Linked DNA regions of Prochlorococcus marinus str. MIT 9312. The protein of the gene in region 1 binds, or shares a complex with, the protein of each later gene. Links are inferred from orthologs where the notes say so. Each region holds a gene or a part of one and is shown on either strand. Other genes may lie near its edges.

The links.
Region 2: the proteins of accB (region 1) and accD are in contact, whole or in part, in a solved structure (PDB 8UXZ), measured with the Escherichia coli proteins. The link is inferred for Prochlorococcus marinus str. MIT 9312 from one-to-one orthologs.

Annotation. Positions count from the first base shown.
Region 1 is NC_007577.1:26,546-38,043, reverse strand. The notes cover bases 8,409-11,286. They hold accB (acetyl-CoA carboxylase biotin carboxyl carrier protein), read right to left. Parts: upstream 10,161-11,286; coding sequence 9,657-10,160; downstream 8,409-9,656. Other genes in these bases: PMT9312_RS00125 (peptidylprolyl isomerase), read left to right, coding at 10,764-11,286; efp (elongation factor P), read right to left, coding at 10,160-10,720; pdxA (4-hydroxythreonine-4-phosphate dehydrogenase PdxA), read left to right, coding at 8,649-9,680; PMT9312_RS00145 (oxidoreductase), read left to right, coding at 8,409-8,625. Also shown: PMT9312_RS00190 (tetratricopeptide repeat-containing sulfotransferase family protein), read left to right, coding at 1-1,463; guaA (glutamine-hydrolyzing GMP synthase), read right to left, coding at 1,648-3,234; cobalt-precorrin-5B (C(1))-methyltransferase CbiD, read right to left, coding at 3,289-4,401; PMT9312_RS00175 (pyridoxal-phosphate-dependent aminotransferase family protein), read left to right, coding at 4,489-5,625; PMT9312_RS00170 (hypothetical protein), read right to left, coding at 5,627-5,824; PMT9312_RS00165 (AbrB family transcriptional regulator), read left to right, coding at 5,959-6,471; PMT9312_RS00160 (DUF6554 family protein), read left to right, coding at 6,528-6,938; PMT9312_RS00155 (HNH endonuclease), read left to right, coding at 7,082-7,483; more of PMT9312_RS00145, read left to right, coding at 7,747-8,408; more of PMT9312_RS00125, read left to right, coding at 11,287-11,498. UniProt on the Escherichia coli protein: This protein is a component of the acetyl coenzyme A carboxylase complex; first, biotin carboxylase catalyzes the carboxylation of the carrier protein and then the transcarboxylase transfers the carboxyl group to form malonyl-CoA.
Region 2 is NC_007577.1:736,590-748,112, forward strand. The notes cover bases 113-3,015. They hold accD (acetyl-CoA carboxylase, carboxyltransferase subunit beta), read right to left. Parts: upstream 2,054-3,015; coding sequence 1,172-2,053; downstream 113-1,171. Other genes in these bases: PMT9312_RS04050 (Gfo/Idh/MocA family protein), read right to left, coding at 113-774; PMT9312_RS04055 (hypothetical protein), read right to left, coding at 777-1,169; PMT9312_RS04065 (phosphoribulokinase), read right to left, coding at 2,198-3,015. Also shown: more of PMT9312_RS04050, read right to left, coding at 1-112; more of PMT9312_RS04065, read right to left, coding at 3,016-3,097; leuB (3-isopropylmalate dehydrogenase), read right to left, coding at 3,188-4,261; lpxD (UDP-3-O-(3-hydroxymyristoyl)glucosamine N-acyltransferase), read right to left, coding at 4,290-5,324; proB (glutamate 5-kinase), read right to left, coding at 5,345-6,427; PMT9312_RS04085 (YqeG family HAD IIIA-type phosphatase), read right to left, coding at 6,424-6,918; PMT9312_RS04090 (DUF3727 domain-containing protein), read right to left, coding at 6,924-7,460; Holliday junction resolvase RuvX, read right to left, coding at 7,488-7,949; PMT9312_RS04100 (hypothetical protein), read right to left, coding at 7,946-9,001; PMT9312_RS04105 (hypothetical protein), read right to left, coding at 8,998-10,167; PMT9312_RS04110 (thylakoid membrane photosystem I accumulation factor), read right to left, coding at 10,182-10,733; PMT9312_RS04115 (DUF3685 domain-containing protein), read right to left, coding at 10,748-11,523.

The DNA.
Region 1 (11,498 bases):
ACCAATTAAAGAAAATAAAAACACCAAAAAATGCAGAGATACTAGATAGCGATCAATTGATTAAAAAAGCATTCACACTGCAAGCACAAGGAAGGACACTAGAAGCAGCAAAACACTATGCATATCTTATTAAACATGGAATAAAAGACTATAGAGTTTTTTCAAATTATGGAATATTCCTAAACGAAATCGGAAAACACAAAGAAGCAGAATTAGAACTTAAAAAAGCAATTTCTTTAAATCCTAAATATGCAAATGCTTACTACAATCTGGCAGTTTTATTTATTGGTCAAGGAAATTTGGGGAAAGCAGAATTAGAACTTAAAAAAGCAATAAAACTTAAATCAGACTTTGCTATTGCTTACTATAATCTTGGATTTATTTTAAAAGATCTGGGTAGATTAAAAGAGGCAGATTCATATAATCAAAAAGCAGTTGAAATAGATCCTCACTTGACTGATGCATATTTATCATTATCAACTATGTATTCTGGTGATAAAACTCCAAAATGGCACAATCAACTTTTTTCTGAAAGTCTTATAAAAAACAAAAATAATAGAGAATTAATAAATATTTTTTTCGCAAGATCAAATATTTTTCATAGAGAAGGAAAATATCAAGAAAGCGCTGAGAATCTTATTAATGCAAATAATATCAAACTTAGATTGAATAAATCTGAAGCAAATTTATTAATCAATAAAACTAAAAAGTTGAAAATATCCTCAGATAATTATGAAAGAAAAAATAAAGCATTTGGAAATTATCCAATGTCTATTTTTATAGTAGGACTTCCTAGATGTGGTTCTACCCTGGTTGAATCAATCATAAGTTTGAATTCTCATGTAAGAGATCTTGGAGAAGTCAATATCTTTGAAAAATCATATAGAGAATATAAAGAATCTGAAAAAAAAACAGACCTTAGTGAAATATATTGGAAAAAATTAGAAATAACCAAAAATAAAAGATCCACAACAAATAAATGGTTATTTAATTATCAATATGCAGGCATAATTGCACAAGCAATTCCTAATGCAAAAATAATACATTGCTATAGAAATCCTTTAGATAATATCCTTTCTATGTATAGAGCACATTTCGCAACAGGGAATAATTTCTCTTCAAGTTTGGTTGATTCTGTTGCAGTTTATTCTGATCAAGAGGAGATCATGAAAATATACAAAAAAGAATTTAAAAATCATATATATGAATTAAATTACGATAAATTAGTGACTCATCCTTCAGAAGAGATAAAATCATTAATTCTTTGGTTAGGTTGGAAATGGAATGATTTATATTTATCGCCACATTTAAATAATCGTAAAGTCTCAACAAGAAGCAATGTTGAGGTTCGTTCACCAATCACTACAAAATCTTTAGGAGGATGGAAAAACTATAAAGAGATGCTTAGACCTGCAATGGAAATCATTACTCAAAAGGATCAATATAAAGACCTAAAGTATTAATCAGTAATAATATCCATAAAACATCGCAAAAAACCCTGTAATCCTTTACTCCCATTCAATAGAACCTCTTGATTTCGAACCTTGAAACACATTGGTATCAAGGGATTTATGAAAGTGAAATTTCCACGTAAAACCCACGTAAAACCCAAAAATTCCATTGTTGATAAAATATGGCAATTTTCCGTCACTCCCACTCAATAGTTCCTGGAGGTTTGCTTGTAATATCATAAACCACTCTATTAACTGAAACTACTTCATTTACGATTCTATTAGAAATTCTCTCTAAAATCGGAAAAGGAATTTTTGACCAGTCTGCTGTCATACCATCTTCACTAGATACACAACGTAAAACTATTGGCCATGCATAAGTCCTTTTATCACCCATAACTCCTACAGTTTTAACTGGTAGCAATACTGCGAAAGCTTGCCAAATATCATTGTAAAGACCTGCTTTTTTAATTTCGTCTCGCACTATCCAATCTGCATCTCTTAAACAGTCAAGTTTTTCATTATTAACTTCTCCCAAAATTCTTATCGCTAAACCTGGTCCCGGGAATGGATGCCTTTTTATAATTTCATCCGGCAAACCTAAGGCAGCTCCCAATTTGCGGACTTCATCCTTAAAAAGTTTTCTTAATGGCTCAACTAATTTAAATTGTAAATCTTTTGGTAATCCCCCCACATTATGATGACTCTTAATTTTTACAGCTATTCTTTCCCCAGTCTTTGGATCAATATTAGTACCAGCACTTTCAATAACATCAGGATAAAGAGTACCTTGGGCTAAATACTGAAAAGGGCCCAATCTATTACTTTCTTCTTCAAATACTCTAATAAATTCTTCACCAATAATTTTCCTTTTTTGTTCTGGATCAGTAATCCCTTTTAATTTGGAAATAAACCTTTCCCTTGCATTAATATATTCAACCTTTATATGAAATTTCTTATCAAAAAAATTCATTAAAAATTCAGGTTCACCTTTTCTCATAAAACCTTGGTCTATAAACATGCATGTAAGCTGATTTCCAATTGCTTTATTGAGAAGAAACGCAAGAGTTGACGAATCAACTCCTCCTGACAAAGCAAGCAAAACTTTTTTATTGCCAACTTGATCTCTTATCCTAGGAATAGTTTCCTCTATATAGGTTTCGGTTGTCCAATCAGCCACACAACTAGAAATGCCATAAACAAAATTTTTAATTACCGTTATCCCAAACTCTGAATGAATTACTTCAGGATGAAATTGTACGCCAAATAATTTCTTTCTATCATTTGAAATTGCTGCATGGAGTGTGTTCTCGGTATGAGCAATTTTATTAAATCCATCAGGCAAACAATTAATTGAATCGCCATGACTCATCCACATTATGGATTTATCTTCTACATCAGAAAGGAGTTCAGATTCTTGATCTATATTTATTGGTGCTCTACCATATTCTGCTTTTTTGGTTGCTGAAGTTACAGATCCACCAAGTTCTTTGACCATTAATTGCATTCCATAGCATATGCCAAGAATAGGAATTCCTAAATTAAAAATTTTTTCATCACATTTTGGAGCATTTTTTTCATATACAGAATTTGGACCGCCACTCAAAATTATCCCTTTAGGATTAATATCATTAATTTCTTCAATTGAAATACAGTTACTTACTACAAGAGAAAAAACATTAGTTTCTCTAATTCTTCTTGCAATCAATTCAGAATATTGAGATCCGAAATCTAAAATTAGTATTGAAGGATCGCGTTCTTTTTTTAAAGATGTTTGACTCATGTATAAAAGTTAGCTCAATTTATTTACAAAAGCATAATCAATCAAAAATTAATCTCATTGAAAATCAGAAATATACTTATTACCGTAAGTTCCAGCCCACCTAATTTCTCTTTTTCTATCAAAAATGATTGATGCGATTTCCATATCCGTTTTTACATACCTATTGACATATGTAAAAGAACGCTTTTCAATCGTATTTGATAAATTAAGGAATAATTTTTCAGCTATAGATTTATCAAATCTTTCAAGTAGTAATAGGGCTTCTTCAAGATTCTTTAAGTGAGATAATTGGACTATTATTTCTGTTGGTACCTTTTCTTGAACAGCTAAATAAACAAGAATCTCAATTCTTCCATCTGCCAAATGATTATGTGTATGAAAAATACCACCTGCTAATTTAATTAATTTTCCGTGATAACCAAAAAGAATTACAGTTTTAACTTTTTTTATTGCAGCATCAACTATTAATGGTCCTATCCAATTGCCAACCTTTAGAATAGGAAATTTAAGATTACAATTTTTTGCCAAATTTAAACCATTTTCACCAATAACAAAAACAACTTTCCCTTTAAAATCATTTTGAACTAACTTTGCTAGATTAGTTTTAGCCTCTTCTAATTGATCAGGTGAAGCACTGGAATAAGTCTCAGCAGAAGTTCCAATAATAGATAATCCATCAACGATACCAAATGACTTATTACTAGTTCTTTCAGCTAAAAATACCCCATTTGGGAAAATAATTTCTAATTTCAAATTAAAGCCCTCAGGAATAATATCTAATAAATTTTCATATAAAACTTCTTTTGCAAAATCAGAAATGCATATTTCTGATGTATCCTCTTTTATACCTACACCAGATCCTGCAATAATATTTATTGGATTTGTTTGAAGAGGATTATTAAAAGAATTTCTTTCTAAAGAGGCTATTGTCCATATTTCTAAGTTTTGTGTAATGTCAAGATATAAGCCAGACTTTGCAAAGGAAATTCCTAATGCATGCGAGTCATCTTTAAGTAAACCAACAGAATGAATCTCGATTTTTATTTCTTTTTTTTCATTAGGAATTTTTATTAGTTCATAATTATCAAATGGCAACCCTACTAGTTTTTTTAATGCTGACCTAGCAGCTCCAGCAACCCACAAAGGTAAAGAAAATCCTTTTTTCAAATCAAGTAATTGAAAAATATATAATGAGAACTAATCTAAGAATGACCTATTTAACAAAAAGTGGCCATACAACAAAAATTATCATTGATGATTCCTGGACCCACCCCAGTTCCAGAAAAAGTTTTACAAGCATTAAGTAAGCATCCGATAGGACATCGCAGTAAAGAATTCCAAGATCTCGTAGAAAGTACTACTAAAAATTTACAGTGGCTTCATCAAACTCAAAATGATGTTCTAACAATTACTGGTAGTGGAACTGCCGCAATGGAAGCTGGAATAATAAATACCTTAAGTAAAGGAGATAAAGTAATTTGTGGAGAAAATGGAAAATTCGGCGAAAGATGGGTAAAAGTTGCTAAAGAATTTGGTTTAGAAGTAATAAAAATTGATTCCGAATGGGGTACTCCGCTTGATCCAGAAGAATTCAAAAAGGTATTAGAGGAAGATAACCAAAAAGAAATAAAGGGAGTTATTTTGACTCATTCTGAAACCTCAACAGGTGTAATTAATGATCTAGAAACTATAAGTTCATATATTCGCGAACACAATACAGCTTTATCAATTGTTGACTGCGTTACAAGTCTTGGAGCTTGCAATGTACCAGTAGATGAATGGAAATTAGATATCGTTGCGTCAGGATCACAAAAGGGATATATGATACCTCCAGGGCTTAGTTTTATAGCAATGAGCCAAAAAGCATGGGAAGCTGCAGAAAAATCTAATTTACCAAAATTTTATTTAAATTTAAAATCCTACAGAAAGAGTCTTTTAAGTAACAGTAATCCATATACTCCAGCAGTTAATTTGGTTTTTGCTTTAGATGAAGCTTTAACAATGATGAGAGAAGAAGGCTTAGATAACATTTTCAACAGACACAATAAACATAAATTAGCAATGAGCAATGCTGTAAAGGCTTTAAATCTAAAATTATTTGCTGATGAAAAATATTTAAGCCCTTCAATTACTGCAATAGAAACTGGAGAAATGGATGCTGAAGAATTCAGAAAAACAATAAAGAATAATTTTGATATTTTACTTGCTGGTGGTCAAGATCATTTAAAGGGGAAAATATTTAGAGTCGGCCACTTAGGTTATGTAAACGATCGAGATATTATTACAGTAGTTTCTGCTATAAGTAATACACTTCTTGAGCTCGGTAAAATTACTGCCCAACAAGCTGGTGAAGCATTAGTTGTAGTATCTAAGTATCTTGATGGAAATTAAGTTAAGTACCTGGCTCTTCAACATTTCCGCCTAATTCAACAATCTTTTTTCTGAGAATGATTGATTTTTTTTCATCCCCCTTCGTTTGAGCGATTGCAAGAGCAAATTCTAATTTTTCAAGCTGGTGTCCGCCCTCAAAAAAAGATAATTTCTTTTTAATTCTGATTTTATTAGCTTTGTAAGAAATTTGTGAAGCCATAAAAAATTCATGCTTTACATAATATTATGCCAACTAAAGGGGACATTACGAGAGGAAACCAAAAATATTATTTGAATATAAACTGAAACAAAAAAAATTTTTTCTAATATTATGACCAAACATCTTTCATATTTATGCCAAACATAAATCTAATCTATTATCTAATTGCAGGCGTTATCTTTGGAGCTTTAGCTCTAAAAACAGGTATTCCTGCTGCTCCTCTTGCGGGTGCTTTAATAGGCGCAAGTATACTTAGCATTAGTGGCAAAGTCGAAATTGCAGAGTGGCCAATCGGCACAAGAACGATTTTAGAAATCGGAATTGGAACAGTTATTGGTACATCATTAACCAAAGACTCATTAGTTGATCTTCAAAGCTTATGGAGGCCTGCCATCTTAATAACATTTACTTTAGTTATTACGGGATTAGCAATTGGATTATGGACAAGCAGATTACTTAAGATAGATGTGATAACTACAATTCTAGGTGCCGCACCAGGAGGAATTAGCGGCATGAGTCTTGTAGGGTCAGAATATGGAGTGGGAGCTGCAGTCGCAACTCTACACGCTGTAAGATTGATTACTGTGCTTCTAATTCTTCCTTTAATTGTGAAATGCTTATACTTATTTGGAGTAATAAAATCTTAAATTTCTATAGACATATTCTTAATAAAAGATATTTTTAAATAGATGAAAAAAGTCTAATGAAAAGATTCAAGCAGAAAAAACAGATATTTTTAATTTTAAGTATTTTAATGCCTTTAGCCCTTTCGACATTCAAAGTGCATGCGGGCTCATTTGCAGCGGAAATTTTCTGTACTATGAGAGATGGAGGTAATGATCATGAAAGTAGTTGGGAGGCAGCATATACGTATATAAAAAAGCAAAAAGGAGGAATTTTCAAAGTCTCACCTAAACAAGCAGCATCGCAAATTACTGAATCAGTTATAAGAGATAAAGAAACCTTCAGCTACTGTGTTGAATACCTCGATAAACTTCATCCAAATAGAAAATTACTAAGAGAATTGGAAAAAGAAGAAGAAAGAAAAGAAAAAGAATTAGAAGAAACTAATGAAGATTTTTCAGAAGAAACAATTGAAAGATACAGTTATTAATTACGGCTTTGATTGTCTGCAATTTTTTTTGTATCTATTAACACTAAATTATATTTTTACGGGCTAATTTCAGCTAAAAAATAATAATTAAATATTGACTTTTGATAAATTCAAGCCATTATTCATTTAACTAAATGGTCTGAATGCATATTAATGATGCTGTCTTTTTAGAGGATTTATGTCCTAAGTTCAGATTTAGACAATGGAGAAAATCTATTCATAGATTTACAGGAAAAAGTTGTATATATTGCGGAAAACCATCTGAATCTATAGACCATGTATTACCTCGAAGCCAAGGCGGCTTAAGTACAACAGAAAATTGTGTACCTGCATGTCTTTCCTGTAATGGGGATAAATCAGATGAAAATGCTTTGTATTGGTATAGAAGACAAAAATTTTATGATCCTCGAAGAGCAATGGCTATAAGAGCTTGGTTAGAAGGAGATTTAAGATTAGCTATAAGATTACTGCAATGGGCTAATCCTAGTTTTAAAATAAGTAATAAAAATTACAAAAAAGATAAATCAGAATATAAAGCAGCTTGACTACCAAATATTACAAATTTTTCTAGAGTTATAACTCTCACATATATTTCCCAATTCTCTTGGCGATTCTGGAAATATTAAAATTGTCGAAAATGAAATGAGAAGGACAAATAATTTTTGGTAGAATTTAAAATTAACTAAACTGATTTCTTTTTCTATCAGACGATTATAACTTTTGCTAATGCAGAAAGTTGTTGATTTTAAATCAGGCTTAACAGCTGTCTTCATCATTAATTAATACATATGTACTACTCTAACGCCGTATGACGAATCCAGCAAGTTCACTAGGAAATAAAAATAAATTCTTTATCTTTGGATGTGGTTTTAGCGGTAGTTTCTTTGCAAAAACGATAAGGCAATTAGGTTATACTGCTTTAACCACTTCGAGATCTGAAAATAAAGATCCACATAGTTTCGTCTTTAATAGTGAAAATAACATTGTTCCTAATGAAAAAATTTTTGATGGAGTCACACATATTCTTAGTTGCATACCTCCCGACAAAAATGGAAATGATCCAGTACTAGGAAGTCTTAAAAATAAGCTCAAAAGTTTATCCCTTGAATGGGCTGGATATTTATCTACCACAGGAGTATATGGGCACACCAAAGGTGATTGGGTTTCTGAGACTGATCAACCTAATCCTTTTCAAAACAGAAGTCACAAGAGATTAAATTGTGAAAAAGAATGGATTGAATCTGGTTTACCTGTACAAATTTTTAGGTTACCTGGTATTTATGGACCTGGAAGATCCACTTTTGAAGCAATAAGAAATAAAAAAATTCGCGTTATCTCTAAAAAAAATCAGGTATTTTCAAGAATTCATGTTGCTGATATTACAAATGCAATTATCTATCTATTAGAAAATAAAAATTCCTTAAATTTTCACCAGATTATTAATATTACAGATGATGAACCCTGTTCTCAAATAGAAGTTATTCAATATTGCTACGATTTACTTGGTTTAAAAATGCCAAAGCCAATATTATTTGAGGATGCAAAAAAGAAATTATCGCCTATCGCTCAATCTTTTTGGATGGAAAATAGAAAAGTTTCTAATAAACTTTTATGCGAAACACTTGGATATAAACTAATTTATAAAAACTATAAAATAGGCTTAAAAAATTGCTTATTAAATAGTTAAAAAAAATAAATTTTAAACTGTCTATGAATTTTCAGAATACAAGTAATAGATTGAAATTAGTTTTAAGCGTCGGAGACGAGTCCGGTATTGGACCTGAAATAATCTTAAAAGCTCTTTATTCTAATGAGATTCCAGAAAATATTGACTTTGTAATTGTTGGTTCAAAAAAAAATCTACAAAATACATATAGAAAACTGAAATCTTTAGGATTAGAAAACCTCGCAAATCCTAAAAATTTAAATATCCATGATCTTGAAATTTCTTCATCTGATGATTCTAAAGCAAGTTATGGTGATTCAAGTTTTAATTACCTAACAAAAGCAATTGAAATTGTAAAACAATATCCTAATTCAGCACTTGTAACTGGACCAATTTGCAAAAAATCATGGTCACTAGCAGGTCATTACTTCTCTGGCCAAACTGAAGTTTTAGCAAAATCATGCGGAGTAAAAAATGTTGGAATGTTATTCACAGCAAAATCACCAATTACAGGCTGGAGATTAAATACTTTGCTAGCTACAACCCACATAGCTCTTTGTGAGGTTCCCAAGAAATTAACTACAGAATTAATACATTCTAAATTAGATCTTTTCAAAGATTTTTGTAGTACCTATGTTGATAAACCTTCTTTTAAAGTTTCAGGATTAAACCCTCATGCTGGTGAAGAAGGGCTTTTAGGTAATGAAGAAAAAGATTGGCTCAATGATGCGTTGATTGCTTGGAATGAGAATAATAGAGATATTAAATTATTAGGCCCTTTATCACCAGATAGTTGCTGGAACTCTTCCGCAAAAGCTTGGAGAAACAAAGATGCCGAAAAACATGATGGCATTCTTGCTATGTATCATGATCAAGGTTTAATTCCAATGAAAGTTATAGCTCTTAATTATTCAGTAAATATGACAATAGGTTTACCCTTTATAAGAACATCTCCAGACCATGGAACAGGATTTGATATTGCTGGCAAAGGAATAGCTGAATCTCAAAGCATGATTGAAGCTATAATTACAGCCATAGAAATGACTAAAAGTTCAAGACTGCTTAACACGCATTAAAACTTGACCAAATTCAACTGGCGTTCCATTTTCAACGAGAATCTCTACTATTTCTGCATTAAATTCAGATTCTATTTCATTCATTAACTTCATAGCTTCCAAAATACAAATGGTTTGGCCGACTTTAACACTGCTGCCTAGATCGACGAATGGATCCTCACCAGGCGCTGCAGCCCTATAAAAGGTCCCAACCATAGGAGAAGTAATGTCAGTAAGATCTGAACGCCCAGGAGGAGCTACCTGAGACGCCTCAGGCTCATTAACTGCTGGGATATCATTAATGGATTTTTGATTAGCAATTGTTTGCCTATCAAATAAAGTATTAGAGGCTAAATTATTAGGAACTTGGTTCTGATCAAATAAATTCCGTTTTATTTCAAGTTTAAAATCTTCTCCCTCTAGGGAGAATTCTTGAATATCGCTTGTAGAGATTTTCTCTATTAAGCGATTTAAGTCTTCATGATCTAATTTCATAGCCATTAATTTTCACGTCCAAGATAACTGTCGTTACGTGTATCAACTTTAATCATTTCTCCCACAGAAATAAATAAAGGAACCATAACTTGAGCACCAGTTTCTAGAATAGCTGGTTTCGTGCCCCCACTAGCAGTATCGCCTTTAACTCCAGGATCAGTCTCTGTAACTTTCAAAGTAATAGAAATTGGAAGTTCCACTTCTAAAACTTTACCATTATGTAAAATTACATTAACCTCCATTCCTTCTTTCAAATACTTTGAGCCTTTACCGATTTGTTCAGAGGAAAGTCTTGTCTCTTCAAAACTTGTCATATCCATAAAAACGTAATCTCCAGACTCCACATAAGTGTGTTGCAGGTTAGACTTCTCAAGGATAGCCTGCTGTACTGATTCTCCGGCTCGAAAAGTTTTTTCAACCACGTTGCCGCTTTGAACTGATTTTAATTTTGTTCGCACGAAAGCAGAACCCTTACCAGGCTTGACATGTAGAAATTCTACAACACGCCAAACTTGTCCATCCAATTCTATGGTGGTACCTGTGCGAAAATCGTTACTGGAGATCATTCCTGTATTACATCCCCAAGGATCATAAACCTACAAGAGTGCTATGCAAAAATTCTTATCAAATCAGAACAAACTTTTCTTAATTTTATCAATCATAATTTTACAGGTTTTTCTCTTTAAACCCATTCAAGTACTAGCAGATTTACCTACTGGAAATGCGGTAAAAGACCCTAATGCAATCCTCAGAAACGCACTCCCTATCAAGCAACTTGAGTTACAAGAAATTCAACACAAATTGGAAGAAACCAGTGACCTTGTAAGAGGAGGAAGATGGCCAGCTCTTACAAAAACTGTTACAAAATGTCAATCTTTACTAAAAAAATATCAAAGTCGAATTATCCAAGAATTACCAAACGATAAAAAGAAAATTGCTGAAAAAACATTTTTAGAACTCAAAGAAAATTTTGATAGCCTTCAAGATCATTCTAAATCAAAGGATAAGTACTCATTTATAGACACCCGAAAAGAAGCTCTAGATAAAATAGGTGGATTAGAAGAATATTTTCTACCAAATCAATTTCCTTACTATATTCCAGAAGAGTTTGATAACCTACCAAGACTACTAGGCAGAGCAAAAGTCAATATAAAAACCTCCAAAGGAGACATGAAAGCTATTGTGGATGGATTTAATGCCCCACTTACAGCAGGAGCATTTATAGATTTATCTTCAAAAAATTTCTATAAAGATCTTCCTATAAATAGAGCAGAAGAATTTTTTGTACTGCAAACAGGTGATCCAATTGGTGAAGCAATTGGTTATTTAGATCCTGAAACAAAT
Region 2 (11,523 bases), 710 kb from region 1 along the record:
TCTACCGTTTTTAGAAATCGATGATAAAGAAACCTGACATGGAATTAGATTCGTACTGTAATTTGATAGTTCTATATTAGCTAGACAAATATCCTCGCTAGTAACGTAATTTAAATCAGATGAATTAGGTAAGGGTCTTTTTTTTATTGATGTTGCTAACTTGCCAGATACGTTTATTGATTCTCCAAAAAACCAATTCAACATATCGAATGCGTGAGTACCTAAGGCACCAATAACTCCTCCACCTTTTTCTTCTAAAGAATACCAATTCCAGGCTCTTTTAGGGTCTGATCTGCTTCCCATTAACCAATCTAATTTGACTAAATATATATCGCCTAAAATATTTTCATCAATAAGTTTTTTTGTCTGAAGGAAAAGTGGTACTGCCCTGTATTCGAAATCAACACATACACTTAAGTTATTGATCAAAGATATTCTCTGAAGCTCTTCAATTTCAGAGGACGATATTGAAACCGGTTTTTCTAATAGCAAATTTTTATTATTCTCAAGAGCTTGTTTTGCTAATTTAAATCTTGATTCAGGAGGGGTAGCAACAATAATCCCATCAATATCTGGAGATTTAACTAAATCTTCCCAATTATGAAAAAACTCTAATCCCGTTTCTTTTTCTAAAATCGATTTTTGCTTTTTCTCATAATGATAAATAGCTACAGGCGTTAAATAATCTGACTCTTTTAATGCTTCTAAATGAACTTTTTTCCCAAAACCTAGTCCAGCTATAGCTATTTTTAATTTTTTATTTTTAGTATTCATTCTTATCCATTAATAAACTCTGAACAACTATTTTCAATAACAACATCTATAAGTTCGTCATTATTAGAAGTTTGCCATTTTGAATTAAATTGAGGAATTCCATTTATTGAAGTGTCTTTGAACTCTTTTTTATCGCAATTAATTCTCATTACATAAAGTGATAACTCTCCATCATCATTTGAATTAGTTGGATTTTTAAAGAACTTTGTTAAGACACTTATTTCACCATTTGGAAGCGGCTTAATACTCCCTTTATCAAGCCATTCTTTCCCATCACCATTTTCTTTAAGGAGAACCCAATCAACATTTCCTATTGCATATGAATAGGTAGCAAAATTTAAAATAAACAAAAAAAGGCTTAAAGAAAAATAAAATAAATTAGAAATTATTCTCATTATTATATATTTGCTTCTGCCAGTTCTTTTACACCGTGGATTTTTAAAATTTTAGTCAAAGTAGTCTTGAGATCTTTCCTTTTCACTATTACATCAACAAAACCATGCTCAAGAAGATATTCAGCTGTTTGAAAATTATCAGGTAATTTTTCTCTTAATGTTTGTTCAATAACTCTTCTTCCCGCAAATCCAATAAGAGCTTTAGGTTCCGCCAATATTAAATCACCTAACATCGCAAAGCTGGCTGTTACTCCTCCAGTAGTTGGATGAGTTAACAATGGCATATACAGAAGATTTTTTTCTTTATGTTTTTTGAGTGCTCCCGATATTTTTGCCATTTGCATGAGACTTAACATACCTTCTTGCATCCTTGCTCCACCTGATGCGCAAACAATAAGAATTGGGTAATTTTCTATAGTTGCTCTTTCAATTATCCTCGTAATTTTTTCACCAACTACTGAGCCCATGGATCCGCCCATAAATCTAAAATCCATTACAGCTAATGCTAAAGGCATTGAATTTACAGAACAAAAACCTGTTATGACACCATCTCTTAAGCCAGTACCTGCTTGACTTTCTTTAATTCGATCAGCATAAGACCTTCTATCTTTAAAACCTAAAGGATCTGTAGGACTTAGTGAACTATCAAACTCTTTGAATGAATTTTTATCAGCAATTATATTTATCCTTTCATCACTATTAATCCTATTATGGTGACCACAATTACTACAAACATTGAAATTTGAAATTAGGTCTTTTCTATAGGCTACTTGAGAACATTCTGAACATTTAACCCACAAACCGTCTCCCTCGTCAGTATCTTGGGAAACTTTCCCAACAAATTGATCTTTACGCCTTGCGGCAAACCAGTCGATTAATGACACAACGTTACCTGTTTTTTCTATTTAAATCTAAGTAAGGTACTTTTATCAAGAAAGATATATAAATATTTGAGATTTTATAGATTAGGAACTCCCTTATCCTTAGAAAAAAAAATATATGGATTTGAGTTGATAATCGAATATTAATTATCCTTTATTTTTCTCCTCAATCATTTTATGAATTATTGGGGTAAGAATAAGTTCCATTGCGAAACCCATTTTCCCACCATTTACAACGATACTGGTTGGACTTGACATAAATGAATCGTGAATCATTCCAAGCAAGTATTGAAAATCAATTCCCCATTTCTCTCTAGCTCCTTTTCTGAAATGTATGATCACAAAGCTCTCATCAGGAGTTGGAATATTCCTGCATATGAAAGGATTGGAAGTGTCAATTGTGGGAATTCTTTGGAAATTAATATCGGTTTTACTGAATTGTGGACAAATGTGATTTATATAATCAGGCATCCTTCTCAATATAGTATCCACAATGGTTTCAGCTGAGTAACCTCTCTCTGCGTTATCTCTATGGATTTTTTGAATCCACTCTAAATTTGTTATCGGAACAACACCAACAAGTAAATCAGCATAGGATGCCACATTGTATCCATCACCTTCTACTCCGCCATGTAAACCTTCATAAAAAAGTACGTCTGTTCCCTTAGGAATATCTTCCCATGGAGTAAATTGACCTGGTTCTAAGGATGTCCCAAGTCTTGTATTATGTTCTTCCGCTTCTTCAGGACTATGGAGATAATATCTTTTCTTCCCTCCTCCAGTTTCACCATAGATTTTAAAAAGTTCTTCTAGCTTGTCAAAAAGATTAGCCTCTGGGCCAAAGTGAGAAAAATTTTCACCCTTTGAAAGAGCTTCTGCCATAGCTTTTTTCATAGGCATTCTCTCAAACCTGTGGTAACTATCACCTTCTACAACTGCGGGAATAATATCTTCTCTAGCAAAAATATGCTCAAAGGCTCTTTTTACTGTACTTGTTCCTGCTCCTGAAGATCCTGTTACAGCGACTACTGGATGACGTTTTGACATTTTTTAAAAACAATATCTGATAATTCTGACAGGTCATATGCCAACTTTATGTTCAACTTAAAATATTTTTTTATTTATTAATTTTTTTTTTTAAATTTCATCTATTATTTTATCTCCAATTTCACTGCAAGATAATACTTCGGAAGACCCATCAGCTAAATCGGCTGTTCTAAATCCTTCTGCTAAAACTTTATCAACAGCAGTTTCTAAATTTTTCGCCGCTTCTTCTTCATTTAATCCAATTTTTAACATCATAGAAGCGGATAAAAGCATCGCAATAGGATTTGCTATGTTTTTACCAGCTATATCAGGAGCTGAACCATGAACAGGTTCAAAAACACCTGGTCCATTATTGTTTAGAGATGCAGATGGAAGCATCCCAATAGAACCAGTTAACATCGCGGCTAAATCGCTTAAAATATCACCAAATAAGTTGCTAGTTAAAATCACATCAAATTGACTAGGATCTCTTACCAATTGCATTGCTGCATTATCAACGTACATATTGCTTAAAGATATATTTTTATCTTTTAAGGTGATATTTAAAACTGTATCTCTCCACAATTGACTAACTTCCAGAACGTTTGATTTATCAACAGAACATATTTTTTTATTTCTTTGGTTAGCAATTTTTATTGCTATTTCAGTTATTCTCTCTATTTCGGCTGAATCATAAACCATTGTGTTGAAAGCTTTCGGTATTTTTGTATTTGTTATATGTCCTCTTGGCTTTCCAAAATAAATACCGCCTATTAATTCTCTTACAACAATAAGATCTACATTCTCAACGATTTCTTTTTTTAATGTACTTGTATTTACAAGAGATTTTCTTATTTTGACAGGCCTGATATTTGCGAAAAGGCCTAGGGCAGATCTTAATTTAAGTAATCCACTTTCTGGTCTTAGTTCTCTTGCAAGAGAGTCATATTTAATATCTCCAACACATGCTAAAAGTACTGCATCACATTTTTTGCATTGATCTAGTGTCTCATCTGGAGCAGGAGTCCCATATTTTTCATAAGCTATCCCTCCAAATAATTTTTCAATAATCTCAATATTGAAATTATGTTTTCTTGAAAGCTTTTTTAAAACTTTCTTTGAAACTTCTGAAATCTCTGGTCCAATTCCGTCGCCTGACAATAAAACAATCTTATAATTCTTCATTAAAATTTTTGTTTAATAGAACAATAAATTATTGCTTGTCTAATTGTCTAAGTTTTTTTGCTAATTCTGGTAATTTTTTAAAAATACTTGAACTCCTTAGCCATGATTTATTCTCCATAGCGGGGAAACCACTAATTACCTTGCCATCTTCTATGTCACAATGGATTCCGCATTTTGAACTCGCTATGACATTGTTCCCAACTTTTACTCTATTATTGACCCCTACTTGCCCTGCCAAAATAACTCTATCTCCAATTTTTGCTCCTCCAGCAATACCAACTTGAGCGGCGAATGCACAATTCTTACCAATTTTAACTCCATGACCTATTTGTACTAAATTATCCAACTTTGTTCCCTCATCAATAAAAGTAATCCCTACTGCCGGTCTATCAATGCAACAATTCGTTCCAATTTCAACAAAACTCATTATTTTTACACCACCTTTTTGAGGCATCTTTACCCATTTGTCATCTTTAGGAATAAAACCAAATCCTTCTGATCCAATAACAGAATTTGAATTGATTACACAATTATTTTTTAAGGTGGTGTTTTCGTAAACTACACAATTGGGATGAATTATATTATTATCTCCTATTCGAACATTTCCTAAAATTGATGAGCCAGTAAGAATATCATTATTGTTACCAATTACAGTATTTTCTCCTATATAGACATTAGGTCCTATATGGCAATCCGCTCCAATTATTGCTGTTTTATCTATAACGGCTGAAGCGTGAATTCCTGGATTAAAGTTGATAGTTTTATATAAATGATTCAATACTTCTGCAAATGCAATTCTTGGATTTTTAACAATTATGTTTGAAATATTGAGTTTCTTTAGAGCACTAATAATTTCGTTATTGTTGGAAGTTATTATTGCTGATGCGTTGGATTTATCTAATTTTTCTTTAAGGATATTGTTTTCTTCTAAAAAAGATATTTGATGATTAACTGCTTCATCTAAAGAGGCAGCATCCTCTATATTTAAATCTTCAAAAATATTGGAACTAATAAAATTTGAATTTCCTTTTTTAATTAGATCAACTAAATCACTTAAAAGCATTTTTGAGTTTTAATTTTTTTCTAAGAGAGAGCTAGAACATCTCTGTGTACGACAATTATAGAGGAGTTGTTATTGTCTTTATTATTTAAGATACTTCTTAAGTTGTCACTACTTATTGATACTAAACCTTTTGCAACTTCTTTATTATCTGTATTTACGATTTTAACAGCTTGATTAACCGTAAAGTTTCCTTCTACATTTTTAACACCAACCGCTAAAAGTGAGGCACCTTTTTTGTTAATTGCAAAAAAAGCTCCATCATCTAAAGTGATTTTTCCTACTGTGTGAATTGCATGAGAAAGCCAACTTTTTTTGTTTCCTATAGGTTTTTCTAATGGATAAAATAAAGTTCCAATTTTATTATCATTAAAAATCTCAATTAAATTTTTTTTATTCGTTCCATCAACTAATTGAACTTCAACTCCCCCTTTTGTAGCTATTTCTGCAGAAATTAGTTTTGTAGAAATTCCTCCTGTTCCCCATTCATTATTTGAGTTTTGATTGTTTTTATTTTTAATTTCTTTTAATTCACTATTATGAACCTCTTTAATAGGATGCGCATCTTTATTCTTACGTGGATCTTTTGAATATAGATTTTCAATGTCGGTTAATAAAATAAGCTTATTAGCATTAATAGCTAAGGCAACTAAGGCAGAGAGGGTATCATTATCTCCATATTTAAGCTCCTCATTTGCTACGGTATCATTTTCATTTACTATTGGAATAACATTCAAATCGATTAATTTTTTTAATGTTTTAGAAGCGTTATTGAAAGATTCTCGCGAATTAAAGTCAGCTTTCGTGATTAAAATTTGAGCAATATTATGACCTAATTTATTAAATATTTTATCGTACAAAGACATTAAATTAACTTGACCTACTGCAGCGGTAGCTTGAAGGGTACTTAAATCATTTGGCCTAGTTTTAATATTTAATTTTTGGCAACCTAATCCAACGGCTCCACTAGTCACTAAAATCAATTTGTTTCCTTTTAAAAGAAAACTTGTAAAGGATCTACAAAGGGTTTCAATAACTTCTTCAGTAGATGTTTCCTCTGTCCCTCTTAAAATACTAGTACCAATTTTTATAACCCAAGTTTTCATTTTATAAAAAAAGAAATTAGTTTTTCTATTGTCAAAGTTAAATTAAATTTAACAGGCAAGCCATCTCTCTTTAATCGCTTAACTAATACTGTTTTTATATTACATCTATTCCCAACAATCATATCTGTAAAAATCCTATCCCCAATTATGGCTATATTTTTTACTTCATAATTAACTTCTTTGATAGCATGCATCGTAACTTTTTTCCCTGGTTTTGAAGCATTGTATTTGAACCTTAAATTTAATTCTTTTGCAATTTTCGAGATTCGTTTTTTTGATGGATTATTACTTATTAGATATAAGGAGAAAAGTTTTCTGGATTCACTTATCCATTTTTTTACAGCTTTTGGGATTTTACTTGAGTTTCTATTTACAAGAGTGCCATCAACGTCAAGTAATAAACAGTGAATTCCTTTTTTTTGTAATTCAGATTGAGAAATCTCATATATTGGTAAATTTGAATCCCAATTGACTTTTAGGATAGATTTCATTAATTTTAAGAATTACTTTTTTCAAGTTCAGATTCAATCAAAGGTTGGATTTTATCAAACTCATCATCTTCAATTAATAAGGCACCATTTTCATTTAATTTACCCACAATAAAAAAAGGATCTAGTGGAATATATAAGCCATATTCTTGGTCAAAAAGATTAAAGTTAACAAGCAATTCATAACTCTCACTATCATCATCGATGCAATCTTCTTCTAATTCATCAAAAATTGGTTCTTCAAGCTCCCCTGATACCGTTAATGTTACTGCTGATCTGATAAGTCTTAAATCATGTTCTTGAAGAACAGCTTCAGCATTTTTTAGAATTTGTTCATTTTTGTCTATTTTTTCAATTAGTTCAGGTTCATCTTTTTCATTCATTTTGAAAAGACTTACTGGTGTATCAACTGGTGTTAATAAAGCATATTCTTCTCCCTCAACACTTACTAATTGTTCAAGATAACAAAATATCTCGTTTCCATTTGAGTCATTTAATATTAGTGTCTGAGCCTCATGATTATCATTTGAGTTAGTTTCTTTCATTTAAAAATTATCTAATTCTTTTTAATACTAATATTTTATCTGACCTTTACCAGCTAATTCTTCTAATTCAGGACCTTCTTTTATCCATTGTTCAAGTATTACTTTTGCTGCAAAACTATCAATCAATCCAGATTTATCTTTTTTAATTCCAAATCTATTTGAAGATTCCCATGTTGAACTATGTTCGTTGACGTAAGAAAATGGAAGCTTTAATTCATTTGAAAGTAATTGACCGTAATTCATACAGTCAATAGCCTGAGGGGTCATTTTACCTTTCTCATCAAGCGGAAGCCCAACAATAAAACCAGTCAAATTAAATTTTTTTATATGATTTCTAATGATTTTAAGCTCTTTATTATCTTCAACCCTCTTTACTGCTGGGAGTATATTTGATGTTATGCATAGTGGATCACAATAAGCCAATCCTATTCTTTTGATTCCTACATCGAAGCTTAAAATTGACCTGGGTTTAGGTTTATAAAATTTCACTTTGACTTTAATGGCAAAGGAGATGGATATGGATTATTTTGTGGACTTAATTTGTCAAAGATTGATTCCAAAGATTGATTTATTTTATTTACTTGTTTTGCTTCATTCTTAACTATTGTATTCCTTATAAGAATAATCTCTTGATTTTTTTCTTTTAAGTTACATTCTTCGAGAAAGGTATTTAGTTGAGAATTCTCTTTGTAGCTTTTTAGATAAGACATAGGAGATTTTACAAAGAATCTTTTTATAAATTCTTTTAAAATAGAATTTAATCTATTATCCCAATATCTACTTATAGTTAAAGTATAAATTTCATCGTTTTGATAATTTATATCTTTTAAGATTGTACATAAAACAGAATTTTCATATACTAAGGCACCACTTTTAGAGTTATTTCTTTTAAGAATATCGTCTTGATCAAAATCTAAAATATTTCTTATTAAAGGTGATTGATTTGATCTTATAAAATTTACTATACTCAATATATTTTTTTTATTAATGTTATGGAATTCATTAATTAATTCATAATCTTGGGTATTTTGTTTGATTGACTCATTTAGATCACAACCATCCCATAGTATTATCTCTCCTAAAGGTTGAAAGCCTAATTCTCTTGAGGTTGATATTAGGTCAATATTATTTATCTCGGAGTTAATTATCCAACTTGAAGTCTTGATATCCGTTATGGAGATTGATTTTTTTATCAATCCTAAAGTTAATTGTTTCTCTGTAAAGGAACAATTGTTGTTAATTAACTTGGGCTTAGATATTTTTAAGCAAGTCTCTTTTTTGTTTAAAGGAAAAATATTCATATAACCAATGATTTCGTTACCGCAAATAGCAATTATGCATTTATTCTTATTTTTCTTGAGATTATTTAGAAATATTTTTAAGTCATCAAAGGTATTAATAATTGCCATCTTTAAAAACCAATTATTCAATTCTTTATTTTTGATATCTATTAAAAGGGTAATGTGACGGATATGGAGTTCTTCATAAGTTACTTCCATTCCTTTTTCAGGCTTAAAAGAATTAGAGGTATCTTTTTTCATTTAATTTTTTTTCTTATTAACACTATAGGAGTTTTCTCATCACCATTGCCAGCTGGATTAGATATTAAGATTCTTTTGAGTATTTTATCTACGGCTTTATTTGAACTGGCTAATACTTTTACTCCTCCAATATCATTAACATCTACTACCGCAACATCTATATTTAGGTATTTTGAGACCTCCTTACAAAATAAACCCGCATTAAGAGGACCCATAACTATACTTTTGTCATAAGGTATGACAGTGCCACTTATATCATCAATAAGAGATGACTCTAAACCAGTTAATCTATAAAAAATACCCTTAAGGCCAACTAATTTAAAAAAGAATCCAACGATTAATGCAAACGTTATTCTTGTGACACCAATTTTATTTATTAATAATTGCATGCCACAAGCAGTTGCAAGACTACTTGTGGGGTGAAAAAAATAACATAAAGCTTTTGAAAATAAACTATATTCTAAATTTTGAGGAGAAATATATCTATTTTGCATAATCGCAAGTGGACTCTCACCGATTGTTAAAATATCATTTTTTTCTACAATTCCTTTGCAGTATTCAATCAAAGTATTTACTGGGTTATCAAAGCATCCAAGTAAATCAGTTTTAATAGCAAAAGCATCATATTCATTATTTATTGGAATTTTAAAAACTTCTTTCGAACTTTGTTTTTGAGCCTCTAAATTAACTAAAAAACAATCCTTTTTATTTGAAATACCAAAATGGCCATAATTATCCCATAATACTTTTAACCATATATATTTTATTTTTTTTCTAAATTTATTATTGCTAAATTTATAGATGAGTCTTATGAATAATTCTGAATTTGACTTGATAATAGTTGTTGGCCAATAATTATTTAAATTCTTTTCTTTATTTTGATCATATATATAAATATCTTCTTGATAATTTAAATTTTGACAATATTCGTTTCCTTTATTTTTAAAAAAATTCAATTCAAAATTTATATTAGTTACCATTGTCTCTTTGGTTTTACTTTTATTAATTATTTTTAAGTCAATAATTATTTCGTTTAAACCATCTTTTTTTTTGATTTTATAATTTATAGGTTCTAGAACTAAATTTGATTTGGATGAGTTTTTAATATATAAATCTGAAATAATTAAAAAAATCAGTAAAATTAAAAGGATATTTACAAATAACATTTTTTCTGAAATAGTTAATTATTTTTAGTTTCTTTTGTTTCTGAAATTGTACTATTATATTCATTAAAGGCCTCTACTGAAAAAGAGGATTCATTATCAATTTCTATCCCTGTTGACTCACTAATAATTTTGTTCAATTCACCAAAGTCAGCCATCCCATTACCATCATATTTTACTTGTCCATTACTATCAAGAATTATAGTTTGGGGAATTAATCCATTCCAATAATAATTGGGTTCAGTTGGTTGATCAGATGCCTCTTCATTTTGTAATTCATCTGTGGTTAAAGCAATGATTTCTATATTTTCCCTCCATATTAAATCTAGACCTGATATTACTGGTGCCATTGCTTTGCTGTCAGAACTATCGTCAAGGTAGAAAAATAGAATTGATACCCTTTTATTCTTTAATGAATCCTTTAGTGTTGCCTTAGGAGGAACTATTGCTCCATTACCTGCATATATAGGAAAGATGTTGCCATCATAACTATTAGTATCTCTATAAGCATTTGCTTTATATGGACTTATGAAAATTAATGCTATTAAGAACCATTGAATTATTTTCATTAAAGATTTAAAACTTACTTTGAACTTGATCTTCCTAATCCTTGAAGGATTCCTTTCCCAACTAAACCAATAGCTTTGCCTACTACTTTTGTTAGAAAAGTTACGAAAAGATTACCGATATACTTTACCGCAAATTCTAACTGGGGTGCTACTGCATCTCTTATCTCAACTAATAATGTAACTTGTTTTTGAAACCATTCTAGATTCTCTAGCTCTTTCTCCCTATTTTCATTTTTAAAGTATCGGGTAAATTTTTTATCGATAATATCAATATATTCTCGTTTACTCTCATATAAGTAAATAGGCATATAAATGTAGTCATGCCAACGATTGTAGTTATTAATATTATTCCTAAATCTTTCAAAATTTCTTGTTGATTGTAATTCGGGATTTATAAGTACAGTTCTTAATTCAGGCCAAGAAGAACAAATATTAAAGATTTCAGAAGCTAATAAATTACAGTTCCTTATTGTCCAATTTGAAATTATATTTTCAAGGATTAGAAATGATTCTGTTTCATACAAAGGTATTAATTTGCCATCATATTCAAGAGCTTCATTTTTAATAATAGGCTCGATAAACATTATTGATTGATGAGATTCTCTATCTATCTCTTTACAACTTACTTCACTATAAATAAAATCATTAATTGAAATAGATTCGCTTCCTTTTTTTAATCTAAAATAGCTGTCTGTAATGTTTGAAATTGTATTAACTTTAAGTTCTTGTATTAGAGAACTTAACTCATCTTTAAAATCATTTTCTTTATAGTTCTCTTTAATATTTTTTA